DNA from 2 places in the Thalassolituus pacificus genome. Region 2 is predicted to be linked to the other one. Evidence: predicted binding sites of a transcription regulator. Region 2 holds the regulator's gene; the other holds the start of a gene.
The links. Region 2 encodes sigma-54, which starts transcription at its own class of promoters, with help from an activator protein. Its sites were predicted from a motif close to TGGCACNNNNNTTGCTNT; they were not measured.
Positions count from the first base shown of each region.

Region 1: flgB (flagellar basal body rod protein FlgB) is a predicted target of sigma-54. The motif match lies at 5,627-5,644, and genes of this name have one in related genera.

Region 1 covers NZ_JAOANI010000002.1:108,645-116,727, forward strand. Annotated here, with positions in the region: gene NYR02_RS00535 (flagellar basal body rod protein FlgF) at 1-76, opposite strand, end outside; gene NYR02_RS00540 (flagellar hook-basal body complex protein) at 281-3,916, opposite strand; gene NYR02_RS00545 (flagellar hook assembly protein FlgD) at 3,944-4,735, opposite strand; gene flgC (flagellar basal body rod protein FlgC) at 4,746-5,192, opposite strand; gene flgB (flagellar basal body rod protein FlgB) at 5,195-5,593, opposite strand; gene NYR02_RS00560 (CheR family methyltransferase) at 5,760-6,596, opposite strand; gene NYR02_RS00565 (chemotaxis protein CheV) at 6,614-7,540, opposite strand; gene flgA (flagellar basal body P-ring formation chaperone FlgA) at 7,638-8,083, shown strand, end outside.
Region 2 covers NZ_JAOANI010000028.1:42,990-51,072, reverse strand. Annotated here, with positions in the region: gene lptA (lipopolysaccharide transport periplasmic protein LptA) at 1-412, shown strand, start outside; gene lptB (LPS export ABC transporter ATP-binding protein) at 409-1,134, shown strand; gene NYR02_RS14845 (RNA polymerase factor sigma-54) at 1,263-2,762, shown strand; gene hpf (ribosome hibernation-promoting factor, HPF/YfiA family) at 2,794-3,096, shown strand; gene ptsN (PTS IIA-like nitrogen regulatory protein PtsN) at 3,100-3,558, shown strand; gene rapZ (RNase adapter RapZ) at 3,613-4,485, shown strand; gene NYR02_RS14825 (HPr family phosphocarrier protein) at 4,491-4,760, shown strand; gene mgtE (magnesium transporter) at 4,869-6,224, shown strand; gene yjgA (ribosome biogenesis factor YjgA) at 6,245-6,757, shown strand; gene NYR02_RS14810 (carbon-nitrogen hydrolase family protein) at 6,769-7,566, opposite strand; gene NYR02_RS14805 (YhdP family protein) at 7,566-8,083, opposite strand, start outside.

The DNA of each region.
Region 1 (8,083 bases), on a different contig from region 2:
GGTTGTTGGCGTGTGCTGCCTGGCCCAATGTATTTTGCTTGGCACCCGACATGGCAATGTATAAAGCGCGGTCCATAATGTTGCCTCTGTTCTTGCGGGTAAGTTGGGAAAGCCAGCTTACCGAATGAGTTAACAAGAACATTGCAGAGGGCGTGCCAAATCCACAAAAGCCATTATTTTCAATAACTTATGGTTTTTTGACGGTATCAGGCGGGGAAAAGCGTGGGAAAAACGGCAGCCTCTTCCGCTATAGGGGAAGAGGCTTGCCGCCGGACGGTCATCAGATGTTCAGAATGGTCTGCGTTACCTGATCGGTGGTTTCAATGGTTTTGGCACTGGCCTGGAAGTTACGCTGGGCAATAATCAGCCCGACCAGCTCTTCCGATAAATCCACGTTAGAGTCTTCCAGAGCCGATGAACGTACCTGACCAAACGAGGCCGTTCTTGGTGAGCCAATGGTGGGATCACCCGATTCAAACGACTCAGCCCAGGCGGTATCGCCCAGTGGCGTCAGACCTTCCGGGTTACGGAAGTTAGCCAGCGCCACCTGCCCCAGTGTCTGTGCCTGTCCGTTGGTAAAACGGGCAAAGATAATCCCTTCCTGATCCACTTCCAGTCCGGTCAGACGTCCGGTGGTGTAACCATTCTGGCTCACTTCGTTCACCGCAAAGGCACTGCCGAACTGCGTAGAGCCGCTCAGATCAATCTGGAAGTTAGAGTTACTTGGCGGATCGGACAGCGGCAAGCCACCCTCAAGCACATTCACCGAGCTCAACGCGCCGGTCGGATTGCCATCAACATCCTTAGGATCCCAGTTGGTGATGTAAATATCGCCGGTCGATAACGGATCAAAGCTGCCATCCTGATTAAAAAACAGCTCAAAACGTGCTGCAGTAGGTTCCAGATTCTGCGGGAATGGCAGAGTGGAATCCGGATCGCCGACATCTAAACCATCCACCTGCACATACATCGCCCACAGGTTGGCCTCGTTTGGCCGGCTTGGATCAACCGGTTCCTTAACAAAATACTGCGTCATCACATGGGTATTACCCAGGCTGTCATAGATATTCATTGAGGTTGCGTGGTTGTAGGTGTCCTGATCTTTCGGATCAAAGGCATTCAGGGTGTAGGCAGTAAACTCATCCGGCGTCAGCGCACCAAAAATACCGGACACGACCGGATCGGGCTGGCTCAGGGTGTAATTCTCGTTGAGGATAAAAGTCACAACCCCGCCTACAGCCGCAGATAAGTCGGCACTGGTACTGCCACCCAACACCACCGGACCGGTGTTATCGGCGCCTTGTACCACCAGCGAATCGGACGTAACCGGGCTGTCGATGCTCAGCTTAATATCACGGCCGATTTCATTGGTGATCACCAGATCACCGGCGGCGGTAATATCGGCATGAAACCCCGGCAAGGTTGTGCCACGGTAAGAATTGATTTCGTCGGCGATATCTTCCAGTGACGTGGAGGTTAATACCTGACCATTCAGCGTCAGCTTCATATCATTGCCGGGGCTGTTGTAACCCGACAGCGGAATATTCATGGTGGTGAGTGCCGAAGCCGTTACGCCCGGCTGCTTGTTAAACAAGGCAACAATCGCATTCGCCTCACTGCGCTCCGGAATCACAATCTCGGTTTCTTCACCGTCCGGGTTGGTCAGCACCACCGTTTGCTTAGGATACTCGTTGCTGACACCTTCAATACCGGTGGTCAGCAGCGTGCTGTCGGACGGGTTAGCCTGCAGCAAGCCGTACAGATCGGCCGCGGTAATATCCGGGCCTGAGGCACTGATATTACTGATGGAAAGGATCGAGGCTTCGCCAGCTTCGGTGGCGCGCAGCTCCAGCTGATACTGCGGCGGCACAACATTCGGCTCAATCTCAACGGCAGAAGCCTGCACACCGATATAGCCATCCGCATCCTGACTGTTCAGCTGGCGGTTAATACTGGCCGCCAGTTGCTGTACCGAACGGTATTCTTCATCCAGTGTGATCAGCACCGAACCGCTGCGGTTTTCGCTGTCCGGTGCCGGTACGGTAAGGTTGATGCGGAAGCTGTTGGACTTATCCACCTCGTCTTCACCGGTAACCACAAACAGGCTATCAAAGCCCAGCGCGGCAACCGCCTGCGGTTCGCCCACGGTAGGGGTAATCGAAATACCTTCACCAGAACCCACATTGGTGTTGGTAAAGACCAGCTGACCGCCCACCGCATCGACCGATACCTTACCGGCGATACCGGCAGCACCGATATACACATCAATTTGCTGCTGAATGGCCACCGCCAGATCATCAAGCGATGCGTAATTAGCCGGTGGAATGGTGATATTGAACGGGCCACCGCCATTGCCGGTAGTACTGGTCACTTCCAGCTGAAATACATTGTTGGCCTGCACCGGCTCAACGCCATTGTCGAAGCGGTTGCCTGTCAGAAAACCGATGCTGTCCAGACTCAGTCCCACGGAAGACACGGCATTATTCGCTATCTGCAGATAATCGCCCTGAGTCGCCGGTGCCTGCACCTGGAATTCGATGCGACCGGCATTATTAACGGCCAGCACTTCTTCGTTACCCGCCCCCGCTGTCGCAGTGATCTGCGTATTAATCTGCGCGACAGCATCCGCAATGCTTAATGTTGCGTAACCTGAACCCGGAGCGGCGCCCTGCCAGGCCGCCTGACTGAGGTTGATTGGATAGGTGGCACCGGTCTCGGTAGCAATCGTGAAGGCCAGCACATTACCGCCCCCGGCGCTGATATCCAGCGCACCATAGAGGTTGCTGGCAGTCAGCTGGGCATACTGCCCTGGGTCTGAAGAAACAATGTTCAACGAGGGCGTGGCGGTCGTACGGGTCGTCGTAGACGTTCCGGGAATACTGCGGAAATCGGCGGTCAATGCGCCAGAACCAACGAAGAGCAATGAGCCCTGGGTACCTGCGGTGACCGCACCCGCCGCACCAAAGGCTGCCATGGTAGCCGAGTTGGTAAAGGCGAAACTGGAACCATCGGTTGCGCGGTAGCCCGCACGCTGGAACACCAGGTTGCCGCTGCCATCCACCGATGCCGTTAATTGCTGAGAGCCCAATACCGCATCAACGGATTGCTGAATCAGAGTCAGTGCTTCGGCCTGTGTCGATGCCGCCGGAATCGCCTGCAATGTAATAGTCTGCAGACCATTGCCATCGCCCAGATCAACATCAAAGGTTTCGCCACCGGCGGTACCGGCGGTTGCGACGTTGGCCACGGTATTACCACCACCGCCAACACCATCAAAGGCCACCAGCGCCGGTGTACCACCGGTTGTCGGCTGACCGGAGGCATCCAGAATCGTACGGGTGGATTCACTGATACCGGAATCCGCCGCTCCAATTGCCAGACCATTAGAAACCAACTGCAAGCCCTGTTCCTGCAAAACCGATTCGCTGGCATTGAGGTTGAGGATGGCGGTCGCCAGATTGGTCAGACGTGGTGGCTGGTTGGCAATCTGAATGCGGATATCACCTAAAACGCCGTTTACCACACCGTTTTCATTGGCTGCATAGCCCTGCAGGCGCGAGCCATTATTGGCGACCACATACCCTTCTTTATCGAGGGAGAAAATCCCGGCACGGGTGTACGACACACTGCCGCGATCTTCCAGTACAAAGAAACCATTGCCATCAATCGCCATATCCAGTGCGTTTTCAGTGCCACTGATATTGCCCTGGCTGAACTGCTGGCGAACGTTATCCACCATCACACCGCTACCGACCGGTTTAACACCGGTTCCCAGCAGCGTGGTGGTGTACACGTCGGAAAATTCCGCACGCGATTGCTTAAAGCCGGTGGTACTGGCGTTGGCAATGTTATTACCGGTTACCTCAAGGTCGGTCGAGGCAGCCCGAATACCACTTAAACCAATATTAAAAGCCATAATCTAGTCTCCGTTGCCCGTTCCGAACTACTCATCCAGAATCTGTTTAATCTGATCCAGCGAGGCACTGCGGCCACCCGCCAGATTCAGAGTGACCGTTCCACTGCCGCTCATGGTGACGCTGTCGACCCGCGAGCTCATCTGCATTCCTAACTCTTCTGACTTGCCACCCATCGTGCCGGTGACTTTAAACACGTACTCGCCGGCCGGATAAGGCACAGGAATTTTGTCGCCGTTAGCATCAAGCACCAGCTCACCGTCTTCGTCTTTGTAATATTCCTGGCGGTTAAGCTTATTCACATCGATGTCGATAATTTCGCCATCCACCATCATATTCAGACCATCCCAGCGTACCGACATGGAACCTGACGTACGGTTACCCAGAGGAATCTGTTCCAGCAATACGCCGTTCTCATCTTCAATACTCAGCTGCAGATTACTGGCGCTGTCCGGCACTTCGGTGTAACCACTGACCACACCGCCACTCAGCAGCAGACCGGTTTCATTACCTTCGACAATCACCGATTGACCCACCAGGCTGGAGGCCTGCAGCGCCGATGCCGAGTTAAAGCGCGACATCATGTTTTCACTGGTGGTATTGAGTTTGTCGATACCTTCCACGGTGGAAAACTGCGCCAGCTGTGCCACAAACGCCTGGTTATCGGTCGGTTCCAGAGGGTTCTGGTTATTCAGCTGCGCCACCATCAATTCCAGAAACGCATCACGCCCTAACTCATTATCTTTTGGCTCAGTGCTGTTACTGGGTTGGCGGTACTGATCCAGCGCAGCAGTGTTGTTACCAACTTCATTAATTGCCATAACCTGCTCCTTACTGACCCAGACTCAATGTACGTTGCAGCATCTGTTTGGCCGTTTTAAGCACCTCAACATTCATCTGATAACTGCGGGATGAGGACATCATGTCGGTCATCTCCTCTACGATGTTCACATTCGGGTAATACACATAACCATCTTCATTCGCCATCGGATGATCCGGCTGAAAGCGTTGTTGCAGCGGCGCATCTTTTTCGACAATCCCCATCACCTGCACACCGGCGCCGGTACCGTCTTCAATGCTCTGAAATTCATTATTGGCATTCACTTCCATAAAGCTTTTATGCATTACCGCAAACCAGGGTTTGCGCGCACGATAGGTTTCATCCACTGAGCTGGAAGCACTTTCCGCATTGGCAATGTTACTGGCGGTAGTGTTGATCCGGATCGACTGGGCGTTCATGCCGGAACCGGCAATATCAAATACATTCGATAACGACATACTTATTCTCCCCGGATCGCGCCTTTCATGCCCTTGAATTTGCCACTCAGAAACTCAAAGCTGGCGTTGTAATTCATGCTGTTGCGGCCATACAGAGCCTGCTCCATCTGCGAATCGACGGTATTGCCATCAATCGACGGCTGAATGGGATTACGGTACAGCAGCTCATCGTCGCGCTGGCTATGGCCACTGAGGTGGCCACTGTGGGTACGCTCCATGGCGACGCTGTTACGGGAATTGACTTCTCCGGCGAGAACGGCCTGAAAGTTGATGTCACGGGCTTTGAATCCCGGAGTATCGGAGTTGGCCAGATTATTCGCCAATATCTCTGCCCGCGCAGCACGCAGCTGGAGTGCAGAAGGGTGAACGCCGAGGGCATTAGTGAAATTGATAGAGGCCATAATCCGATTCTCTTACGTGACTATGACTGGAAGATAGCAACCCTTGTGCCAAATATTTTTTTTGTTGTTTTTCAAGGATTTAAAAAGAAAAAGCCGCCTTTAAAGGCGGCAACAGAGCGGCAATCCGACGGCAACGGCAAACCTTTACCGACCGGCGGCAAGCAGGTTATGCCCCTCCGATCTTCTTCGCCCGGTAAACAATACCCGGATGGCACTGCACCATTTCGAAGTAATCACCGAGGTTATTCATCGCTTCTGAAGCGCCCAGCATCAGATAGCCTCCCGGATTCAGACTGCCATGCATGCGTCTCAGGATATCGTGCTTCAGATCGGCGGAAAAATAGATCAACACATTGCGGCAGAAAATAATGTCGAATTTCCCCAATAACGAAAAGCTCTGCTGCAGGTTCTGTGCACGGAAATCGACCCGGCTGCGCACCTGGGCATTAATACGCCAGCGGTCAGAATCAACCTCATCAAAGTACACTTTCAGATGCTGATCATTCATACCACGGCGGATAGCCAGTTGCTGATACACGCCTTCTTTGGCCGACGCCAGAGAGCTGGGAGAGATATCCGTTGCGGTAATACGCTCACCCGCCATCAGCTGACCAGGATGTTTCTTTCTGAACTCTTCCATCTCAATACTGAGAGAATAAGGTTCCTGCCCGGTAGAACACGCCGCTGACCAGATTTTTAACGGACGCCGCTGCGACGCAAACTCCGGCAGCAGTTTTTCGCGGAAAATGCGGTATGGATGCTCATCACGAAACCACAGAGTTTCATTGGTCGTCATCGCATCAATCACACTTTCCTGCAGGCTGCGGTTGCGCTCCATAGCGACCAACAGGTCTGAAATACTGGCCACCGACTCACGTTCCATCATGCGTCGCAGACGGCTGGTAACCAGATATTCTTTGCCCTCTCCGAGCATGATGCCGCTGCTTTTTTCCAGCATCTGCCGGAAGCGGTTATATTCATCCACTGACATTTCTTTGGTCATAATTTCATCCACATGGCCTAACCCGCTGCATTCACTTGTCGTACTACCCGTTCTGCCAGAATGTCCGGATCAAACTTGGCAATAAAATCATTGGCCCCCACCTTCTCCACCATCGCCTTATTAAAGACACCACTGAGCGAGGAATGGAGCACGATAAAGAAACCCGCCATCCGGCTGTCTCCCCGTACTCTGGTTGTCAGGGTATAACCATCCATTTCCGGCATTTCGATATCAGAAATCATCATCATGTAATGATCGCTGATATTTTCTCCGGTTTCGGCAATACCATAGAGATGCTCCCATGCCTGGCGGCCATCATTGAGAGCGACAACTTCAACGCCAATGTTTTCCAGACAACGACTGACCTGTTTACGGGCAATTTTGGAGTCATCAACAATCAGTACTTTTCGGGCACGTGCTCTTTGCTGAACATCGTCGGTGACCACACCTTCACTGATCTGCTCATTAACCGGTGACACTTCAGCCAGAATTTTTTCAACGTCAATAATTTCCACCAGCTGCTTATCAACCTCGGTAACGGCGGTCAGATAATGCTCCCGGCCTGTCCCCTTTGGTGGTGGATGAATGTCACCCCAGTTCATATTGATAATGCGTTCGACACCGGCAACCAGAAACCCCTGGGTCTTCAGGTTGTATTCGGTGATGATCACAAAAGCCGTTTTCAGGTCCTGCAACGGCGTGTTACCTGTAGCCATGCTCATATCCATGATCGGAATCGTGCCCGAGCGGATATGCGCCACACCACGAACCACCGGGTTACTGCCCGGTAGAATTGTCAGTTTCGGGCATTGCAAAACCTCTTTAACTTTAAAGACGTTGATGCCATAAACCTGCCGTCCATTGACGCGAAACAGCAACAACTCAAGCCGGTTTTCACCGACCAGCTGTGTGCGCTGGTTCACTGTGTCTAACACACCTGCCATAACAAGCTCCCAAAAAAACGATCCGGCACGACCTTTGCTGTACCTGTTGAACCCTTAGATTCAACGCCAGATAAATGACATTCAGTATCACGTGTTTATGAGCATAGTAGAGAACCTGCGCCATCGTCGGATATTTGCTGCAATTTTCCTTGCCGGCATAGCGCTGCTTTGCGCGCCGCTGGCTCAGGCTTCCGACTGGCAAAAAGAGGTTGAACAACGCTTGCTCAAACGCTGGCAGGAAATCAGCGGTGATAAAGCCGACAGCGCCATCTCTTTTCCCGGCTTACAGGCAAACTACCAACTGCCGGACTGCGCCGCAGGTTTTGAACTTGCCTTGGTTAAGCCCTTACAGGCAGGACGAAACGGGCTTGAACTCAGCTGCAGCGCGCCGTACTGGAAACAACATCTGGCGTTGCAACTCCATATCTATAAACCGGTGGCGGTGCTCCGACAGGCAGTCAGTGCTGATCAACCATTAACATCGGCCGATATATCCATGGTTCGCCATGACATTGGCGAACTGACGAAGGGTTACTACATCCG
Region 2 (8,083 bases):
CAACGACACGCTGGAAGAAGCCGTTGCCGAAGGCAGCACAGACAATCCGGCGCGCTATCAGCAACAGGTTAATGCCGGCAAACCGCTGACCAAAGCCCATGGCACGCGCATTCATTACTTTGCCCAGCAGCGTGAAATCAAAGTTCAGGGTAACGCCCAGCTGCAACAGGATGGCAACCAATTCAGCGGCGAGAACATTCTCTACGACATGACCAAAGAAACGGTCACGGCCAGTGGCGGTACGAATACCACCGGTCAGCCTGCTGGCGACGGCGAGAAGCAACGCATCAAAGTGGTTATCCAGCCGCAGGCTCCTGCCCAAGAGTCACAGCCACCGGCCACCGGCAACGCGGCCAATAACGGCACTGACAACAGTACATTTAACGATACTCCTGCGCAGGAACAGCCATGAAAACGCTGAAAGCCGAAAACCTGGCAAAAAGCTATAACGGCCGGGAAGTCGTTAAAGATGTCTCTATGTCGGTGCACAGCGGCCAGATTGTCGGTTTACTCGGCCCTAACGGTGCCGGTAAAACCACCTGTTTTTATATGATTGTGAATCTGGTGCAGGCCGACAAAGGCCGTATCAAAATCGATGACGAAGATATCAGCCATCTGCCGATGCACGGCCGGGCGCAAAAGGGCATTGGCTACCTGCCGCAGGAAGCCTCCATTTTCCGCAAATTGAGTGTCGCCGATAATATCCTCGCCATTCTGGAAACGCGCAAAGACCTCAACCGCGCGCAGCGTCTGGAAAAGCTGGAAGATCTGCTCAATGAGTTTCATATTCAGCACATCCGCAGCAGCCTGGGCATGTCGCTGTCTGGTGGTGAGCGCCGCCGCGTAGAGATTGCCCGCGCACTGGCCGCAGAGCCGTCGTTTATTCTGCTCGATGAGCCCTTCGCCGGGGTTGACCCAATTTCTGTAGCTGACATCATGGACATCATCCGCCAGCTTAAAGCGCGGGGAATTGGCGTACTGATTACCGACCACAACGTACGTGAAACTCTGGCTATCTGTGAGAAAGCCTATATTGTCGGAGGCGGCCACATTATTGCCGAAGGCACCCCCGAGCAGGTACTCGCCAGCGAGCAGGTACGTAAAGTGTATCTGGGCGAGGATTTCCGCCTGTGATGGCGACCCTGGCAGCCAGGACGCTGCTGATGATTCAGCGCAAAGGAATATGCACAAAAGATTCCAAGGTTTACCGCTTGGCGTATAATGCACAGACTATGCCGATACTGAGTGATTACTGAACTTTTATGAAAGCGTCTCTTCAGTTAAAGATGGGTCAGCACCTGACCATGACCCCTCAGTTGCAACAAGCCATCCGCCTGCTTCAGCTGTCCACCCTTGATCTGCAGCAGGAGATTCAGGAAGCCCTCGATTCCAACCCGATGCTCGAAGTGGAAGAGCACGAGCACGATGATCTGCCCGACCTGTCACGCAACAGCGATCACGACACCACCACCAGCAACGAAGTCAGCAGTCAGGATGACAGCCACAACGACACGCCGGAGCTGGACGAACAGTGGTCGCAAGAGCAATTACCTGACGACCTGCCCGTCGACAGTCAGTGGGAAGATACCTACCAGACCACCGCCAGCGTTGCCTCCGGCAGCAGCAGTAACGCCATCGACGACGATTTCGATTACGACTCGCGTCACGCCAGCACCGAAGATCTGCAGGATCATCTGCTGTGGCAACTGAACCTGACCCCCATGTCCGACACCGACCGTGAAATCGCCCTGATGCTGATCGACGGCGTCGATGACGACGGCTACCTGCACACCACTGTCGAAGACATTCTGGAAAGCATGGACCCCGCACTGGACGTCGAAGAAGACGAAGTGATGGCCGTACTGCATCGTCTGCAACAATTTGATCCGGCCGGTGCTTTTGCCCGCGACCTGCGTGAATGCCTGATGCTGCAATTACAGCAGCTGCCAGCCGAAACCCCGTGGCTGAGCGAAGCCAAAATGGTGATCCGCGATTATATCGAGCTGCTCGGCAGCAAAGATTACCCAACGCTGATGCGCAAAACCAAGTTGCGTGAAGATGACCTCAAAGCCGTCCTGCGTCTGATCAAAGAACTGAACCCTAAGCCGGGCTCCGGCATCAGCGCCGAACAGGCCGAATACGTGGTACCGGATGTTCTGGTGCGCAATATCCGCGACGAATGGCGGGTTGAGCTGAACCCCGATATTGCGCCAAAACTGCGCGTTAATGCCGATTACGCCTCACTGGTGCGCCGTTCTGATAACAGCACCGACAACGCCTTCTTGCGTGATCACCTGCAGGAAGCCCGCTGGTTTATCAAAAGCCTGCAAAGCCGTAATGAAACCCTGCTGAAAGTGGCCACCAAAATCGTTGAATATCAGATTGAGTTTTTCGAACAGGGCGAAGAGGCCATGAAGCCACTGGTTCTGCATGATATTGCCGAAGCCGTTGGCATGCACGAATCCACTATTTCCCGTGTGACGACGCAGAAATACATGCATACACCACGCGGAATCTTCGAACTGAAGTACTTTTTCTCCAGCCATGTCAGCACCGATGGCGGCGGCGAATGTTCCTCCACCGCAATCCGTGCCATGATTAAAAAACTGATTGCCGAAGAAAACACCCGCAAACCGCTGAGCGACAACAAAATCGCGGCGGTACTGGGGGATAAAGGCATTCAGGTGGCGCGGCGTACGGTGGCCAAATACCGTGAAGCCATGATGATTCCGCCATCGAATGAACGTAAACAATTGATTTGAAAAACAACAAGCCAGCAACAAGGAGTTGGACATGAAGATTAATATCAGCGGTCACCACGTTGACGTTACCGAATCTCTGCAAACTTACGTAGACGAAAAAATGTCCAAGCTGGGACGCCACTTTGACAACATTACCAACGGCCAGGTCACCCTGACCGTGATCAAAGAGCGCATGATTGCCGAAGCCACCATCCACGTCAGTGGTGCCGATCTGCATGCCAGCGCCGAAAACGACGATATGTACGCCGCTATTGATCAGATGACCGACAAACTCGACCGTCAGGTACTGAAACACAAAGAAAAACTGGTGGCGCGGCAACACGGACAAGGCTGATTAATGGACATTCGCATCGAGGATATCCTCACACCGGAACGCACTCTGATTGATGCCCCGGTTTCCAGTAAAAAGAAGTTGCTGGAGTACCTGGCAGGTTTTATCGCTGAGCAACTCAGCGATAGTTCCGCCGACGATATTTACGAGCGATTACTCAGCCGTGAACGCCTGGGCAGTACCGGGATTGGCGAAGGCATCGCCATTCCCCACTGCCGCCTGAAACAATGTGACCAGGCGATGGGCGTACTGCTGCGACTGATGGAACCTGTGGATTACGATGCCATCGACCGCCAGCCGGTCGATCTGGTCTTCGCCCTGCTGGTACCGGAAGAAGCCACCGAACAACATCTGCAGGTATTAGCGATGCTGGCGCGGAATTTCAGCGAGCCAGCCTACCGCGAAGCCCTGCGTAAAGCGCCGGATGCACAGCAATTTTATCAGCGGGCATTAAGCGAATACTGAACATAAGGCGGGTCTGATCAAGCTCAGGCAAACGCAACAACAGAGGAGCAAGGCATGCGTTTAGTCGTCATCAGCGGCCGCTCAGGCTCTGGTAAATCCAGTGCCTTGCACGTGCTGGAAGACCTTGGCTTCTATTGCATCGATAACCTGCCGGTTGCATTGCTGCCGGCACTGGCCCGTCAGACCGAAATCGAAGAAAAGCTGGCCAAGGTTGCGGTCAGCGTTGACGCCCGCAACCTGCCCCACGCATTCGATAACATCCATGACGTTCTGCATCAGTTACCCAGTGCAGAATATCAGCTCGACGTGGTGTATCTCGACGCCAGCGAAGAAGTGCTGTTGCAGCGCTTCAGCTCCACCCGGCGTAAGCACCCACTAACCAGTAAAAGCGTTTCCCTGGCCGAAGCCATCGATAAAGAGCGCCTGCTGCTGGAACCCATTGCCAACCTGGCCGACCTGACCCTGGATACCACCAACATGTCGGTGCATGAACTGCGCAGCCTGATCAAACTCCGGGTCGCAGATAAAACCAGCAACGATATCGCCATCCTGTTTGAATCCTTCGGTTTTAAACACGGCATTCCGATCGACGCCGATTACGTCTTCGACGTGCGCAACCTGCCCAACCCCTACTGGGACCCGGCCCTGCGGGGATTCACCGGACGCGATCAGCAGATCATCGACTTTCTCGGTAACGAGCCTCAGGTGCAGCACATGCAGCAGGATATCAGCGGCTTTATTCAGCGCTGGCTACCTGCGTTTGTCGATGCCAACCGCAGCTATATGACCATTGCCATCGGCTGTACCGGCGGCCAGCACCGTTCCGTTTACCTGTCCGAGCAACTTAAGGCAGAATTTTGTCATCATTACAGCAATGTTCAGGTTCGCCACCGCGAATTGGGCAGCGCCGACTCTCATCAGGATTGATACGGATGACCAGCATAGAAATCACCATCATTAATAAGCTTGGCCTGCACGCCCGCGCTGCCGCCAAGCTGGTGTCAACGGCCACGGCCTACTCTTGCCAGGTTAAAGTCGGCTATCCTGACCGCATGGTCGATGGCAAGAGCATTATGGCGGTTATGATGCTGGCCGCCAGCAAGGGCACCAACATCCACATCCACGCCGAAGGTCAGGATGCCGAACATGCGCTGGCGGCATTGACGGATCTGATTAACCGTCGTTTTGACGAAGAAGAATAACGCCGTAAAACAATCTTCTACGCGCAATTCTGCGAGTAGTTTCGTGGTATCAGAGGCCTAATCAGGCTAGAATCTGAGCATTCAACCATCCCCTGAACCGAGCGACGCATGGCACAGCAGACCGAAAAGGCTAAAGCCAAGTTACACAGCCTGACCGCCGCGCTGGAAAGTGGTGCGCTGGCGCAGGTGCGTCGCATCCTGAATTCAGGCCTGGCTCCGGTTGATATCGCCCACCTGATCGAATCCTCTCCGCCTAAAGCCCGTAAACTGCTGTGGGAACTGGTCGACAAGGAACTCGAAGGCGAGGTCATGCAGAACCTCAGTGAGGAGCTGCAAAGCCACTTTCTGAGTGACATGAGTGCCGAAGAAGTTGTCGATCTGACCGCTGACCTCGACACCGATGACGTGGCCGACATGCTGCAACAGCTGCCGGAACGCGTTACTCAGGAAGTTCTGGAGTCGATGGACCACCAGGACAGGGCCCGCCTCGAGGCGGTTCTGGGCTATCCGGAGGACAGTGCCGGTGGTCTGATGAACACCGATACCGTGACCATCCGTCCGGACATCACCCTTGAAGTGGTGCTGCGCTACCTGCGCCGCCACAAATCCCTGCCAGCCATGACCGATAACCTGTTGGTGGTTAACCGTCAGAACGAATTTATCGGTACGCTGGCCATCAGCAAACTGCTGGTCAGCGATCCGCAGCAAACCGTGCGTGAAGTCATGAGCACCGACGCGCGCGTCATTCAGGCAACCCAGCACGAAAGCGAAGTTGCCAAACTGTTCGAACGCCACGATCTGGTATCGGCGCCGGTGGTTGATGCCGCCGGTATGCTGCTTGGCCGTATCACCATCGATGACGTGGTAGACGTTATCCGCGAAACCGCGGACCACTCGCTGATGAGCATGGCCGGTCTGGATGACGAAGAAGATACCTTCGCCCCGACGCTGAAAACCAGCCGCCGCCGGGCGGTCTGGCTGGGCATTAACCTGCTCACCGCACTGGCCGCTTCGGCGGTTATCGGCCTGTTTGATAAAACCATCGAGCAGGTGGTTGCGCTGGCGGTCTTAATGCCGATTGTGGCCAGCATGGGCGGTATCGCCGGCAGCCAGGTGCTGACGCTGGTCATCCGAGGTCAGGCGCTGGGTCATCTCAGTGGCAGCAACTTCCGCTGGCTGTTTAACCGCGAAATCATGGTGGCCGCCATCAACGGCGTGCTCTGGGCGGTGGTAATCGCCCTGATTACCTATGCCTGGTTCCGCGATCCGGCCATTGCCATCATTATCGGCGCGGCCATTATCATTAATCTGATGGTGGCGGCGATGACCGGCGCCAGCCTGCCACTGCTGCTTAAAGCGCGCGGTATTGATCCCGCATTGGCCGGCAGCGTTGTGCTGACCACCGTCACCGACGTGATCGGCTTTCTATCTTTCCTGGGGTTAGCTACCCTGTTCTATCTGTAACCTGCATTAAAGTACCCCTGATGAACGAATCTGATTACCCGGACGACGAAATCGAATACGTCAGTAAGTCCGAAATGAAACGCGAAGCACACCGCTGGCAGGAGCTCGGCAAACGCCTGACCGAACTGAATGCCGCCAAATGGAAAGAGCTGCCAATCAGTGAAACCCTGTACAACGCGCTGGTTGAAAACGCCCGTCTGAAGCAGCACGAAGCCAAGCGTCGCCATATGCAATACATTGGCCGTCTGGTTGGCGATGAGAATATGGATGCAATCCAGGCCAAGCTGGATCTGTTCGATCCATCCAGCCAGGCTTATGGCCGTCGTATCCGCCAACAGGAAATGTGGCGTACCCGTCTGGTCAGCGATAACGATGGTTTGAATGCCTTTATTGAAGAGTTTCCGGCGGTTGATCGCCAGCAGCTGCGCAATCTGGTGCGTAATGCACAGAAAGAAATGAGCAGTGAGCCACCGAAACCCGGCACCTCATATAAGAAGCTGTTCCAGTTTATTAAGGAACAGATGGCCGACTAACTGCCATCCGATCAGAAACGCCGGTGCTGAGTCACCGGCATTTTTTTACGGACATCCGCCAGCTGCTGCAAATCGATCTGCGCCAGCGCCACACCCATCTCTTCCTCAAGCTCGGTCAACACCGTCCCCCAGGGATCAATAATCTGCGAATGCCCGAACGTGCGTCGCTTGTCGTCATGCCAACCACATTGATTGGCCGCCAGCACGTAACACTGGGTCTCAATCGCGCGGGCACGCAACAGCGTCTGCCAATGCGCTTCACCGGTGGTGTGAGTAAATGCCGCGGGAACAGAAATCAGTTCCGCGCCCTGATCGCGTAAACGCTGAAACAGGCCCGGAAAGCGCAGGTCGTAACAGATTACCAGCCCCAAACGGCCGGCCGGGGTATCCACCAGCACCACCTCATCACCGGGTGCAAAGCGTTCTGATTCACGGTAACTGCCGTGGGCATCGCCTACATCGACATCAAACAAATGAATCTTGTCGTAGCGCGCCACCTGATCGCCGTCATTGTTAAACACCAGACAAGCGGAGCGCACGCGCGGATCACCATCCGGGCAGGCCATCGGCACCGCCCCCGCCACCAGCCAGAGTTTCAGCTCCCGTGCCCAACCGGCCAGACGCCGCACATACTGCGGATCAGCGGCAATGGCGTTGTATTGTTTGCCATCCAGCGTCAGAAACATTTCCGGCAACAACGCCAGCACCGCACCCTGCGCCGCCGCTTGCTGCAACAGACCATACGCCTGCGCCAGATTGTGCTCTATCTGAGGCTGGCTGCTGAACTGAATAACGGCCACGGTTTTCATCAGTCGTCATCGCCTCCGCCAAAGATGTAGAAAATACTCTTGAAGCGTTCCAGCAAGCTACGGCTTTTCTTACCGTCGACCTTATCGTCAAAGGCCTGATTGATCTTCAGATCCGGTTTTTCCCAGGTCCCTTTCAGGTCGTAACTGGCGCTGGTAAAACGCGCCAATTCATCGCCAATCAGTTTTTCGGTGACGTAAATCGAGGCCGCCACCGGCGGAGCCAGACCGGCCAGCAAGGCGACCATCGGTAAGGTGCTGGATACCGGGAAGGTCACCGCCAGCTTCATGTCCAGCGTCTCGGTATTCAGATTCGTGCTACCTGAGGTCAGGAACTTACCGCCCGGCCCATCCATACTCAAAGGCTCGGTCAGGGTCAGTAAGCCATTGTCGATTCTGGCCTTTCCTTTGAGCGTGTCGAAGGCCACCCCGGACTGATACAGGTCGGAGAAATCCAGTTTCAGGCGGCGCGCAACCGAATTAAAGTTGAGCGCACCAAACGCTTTCAGCGCACCGGCGC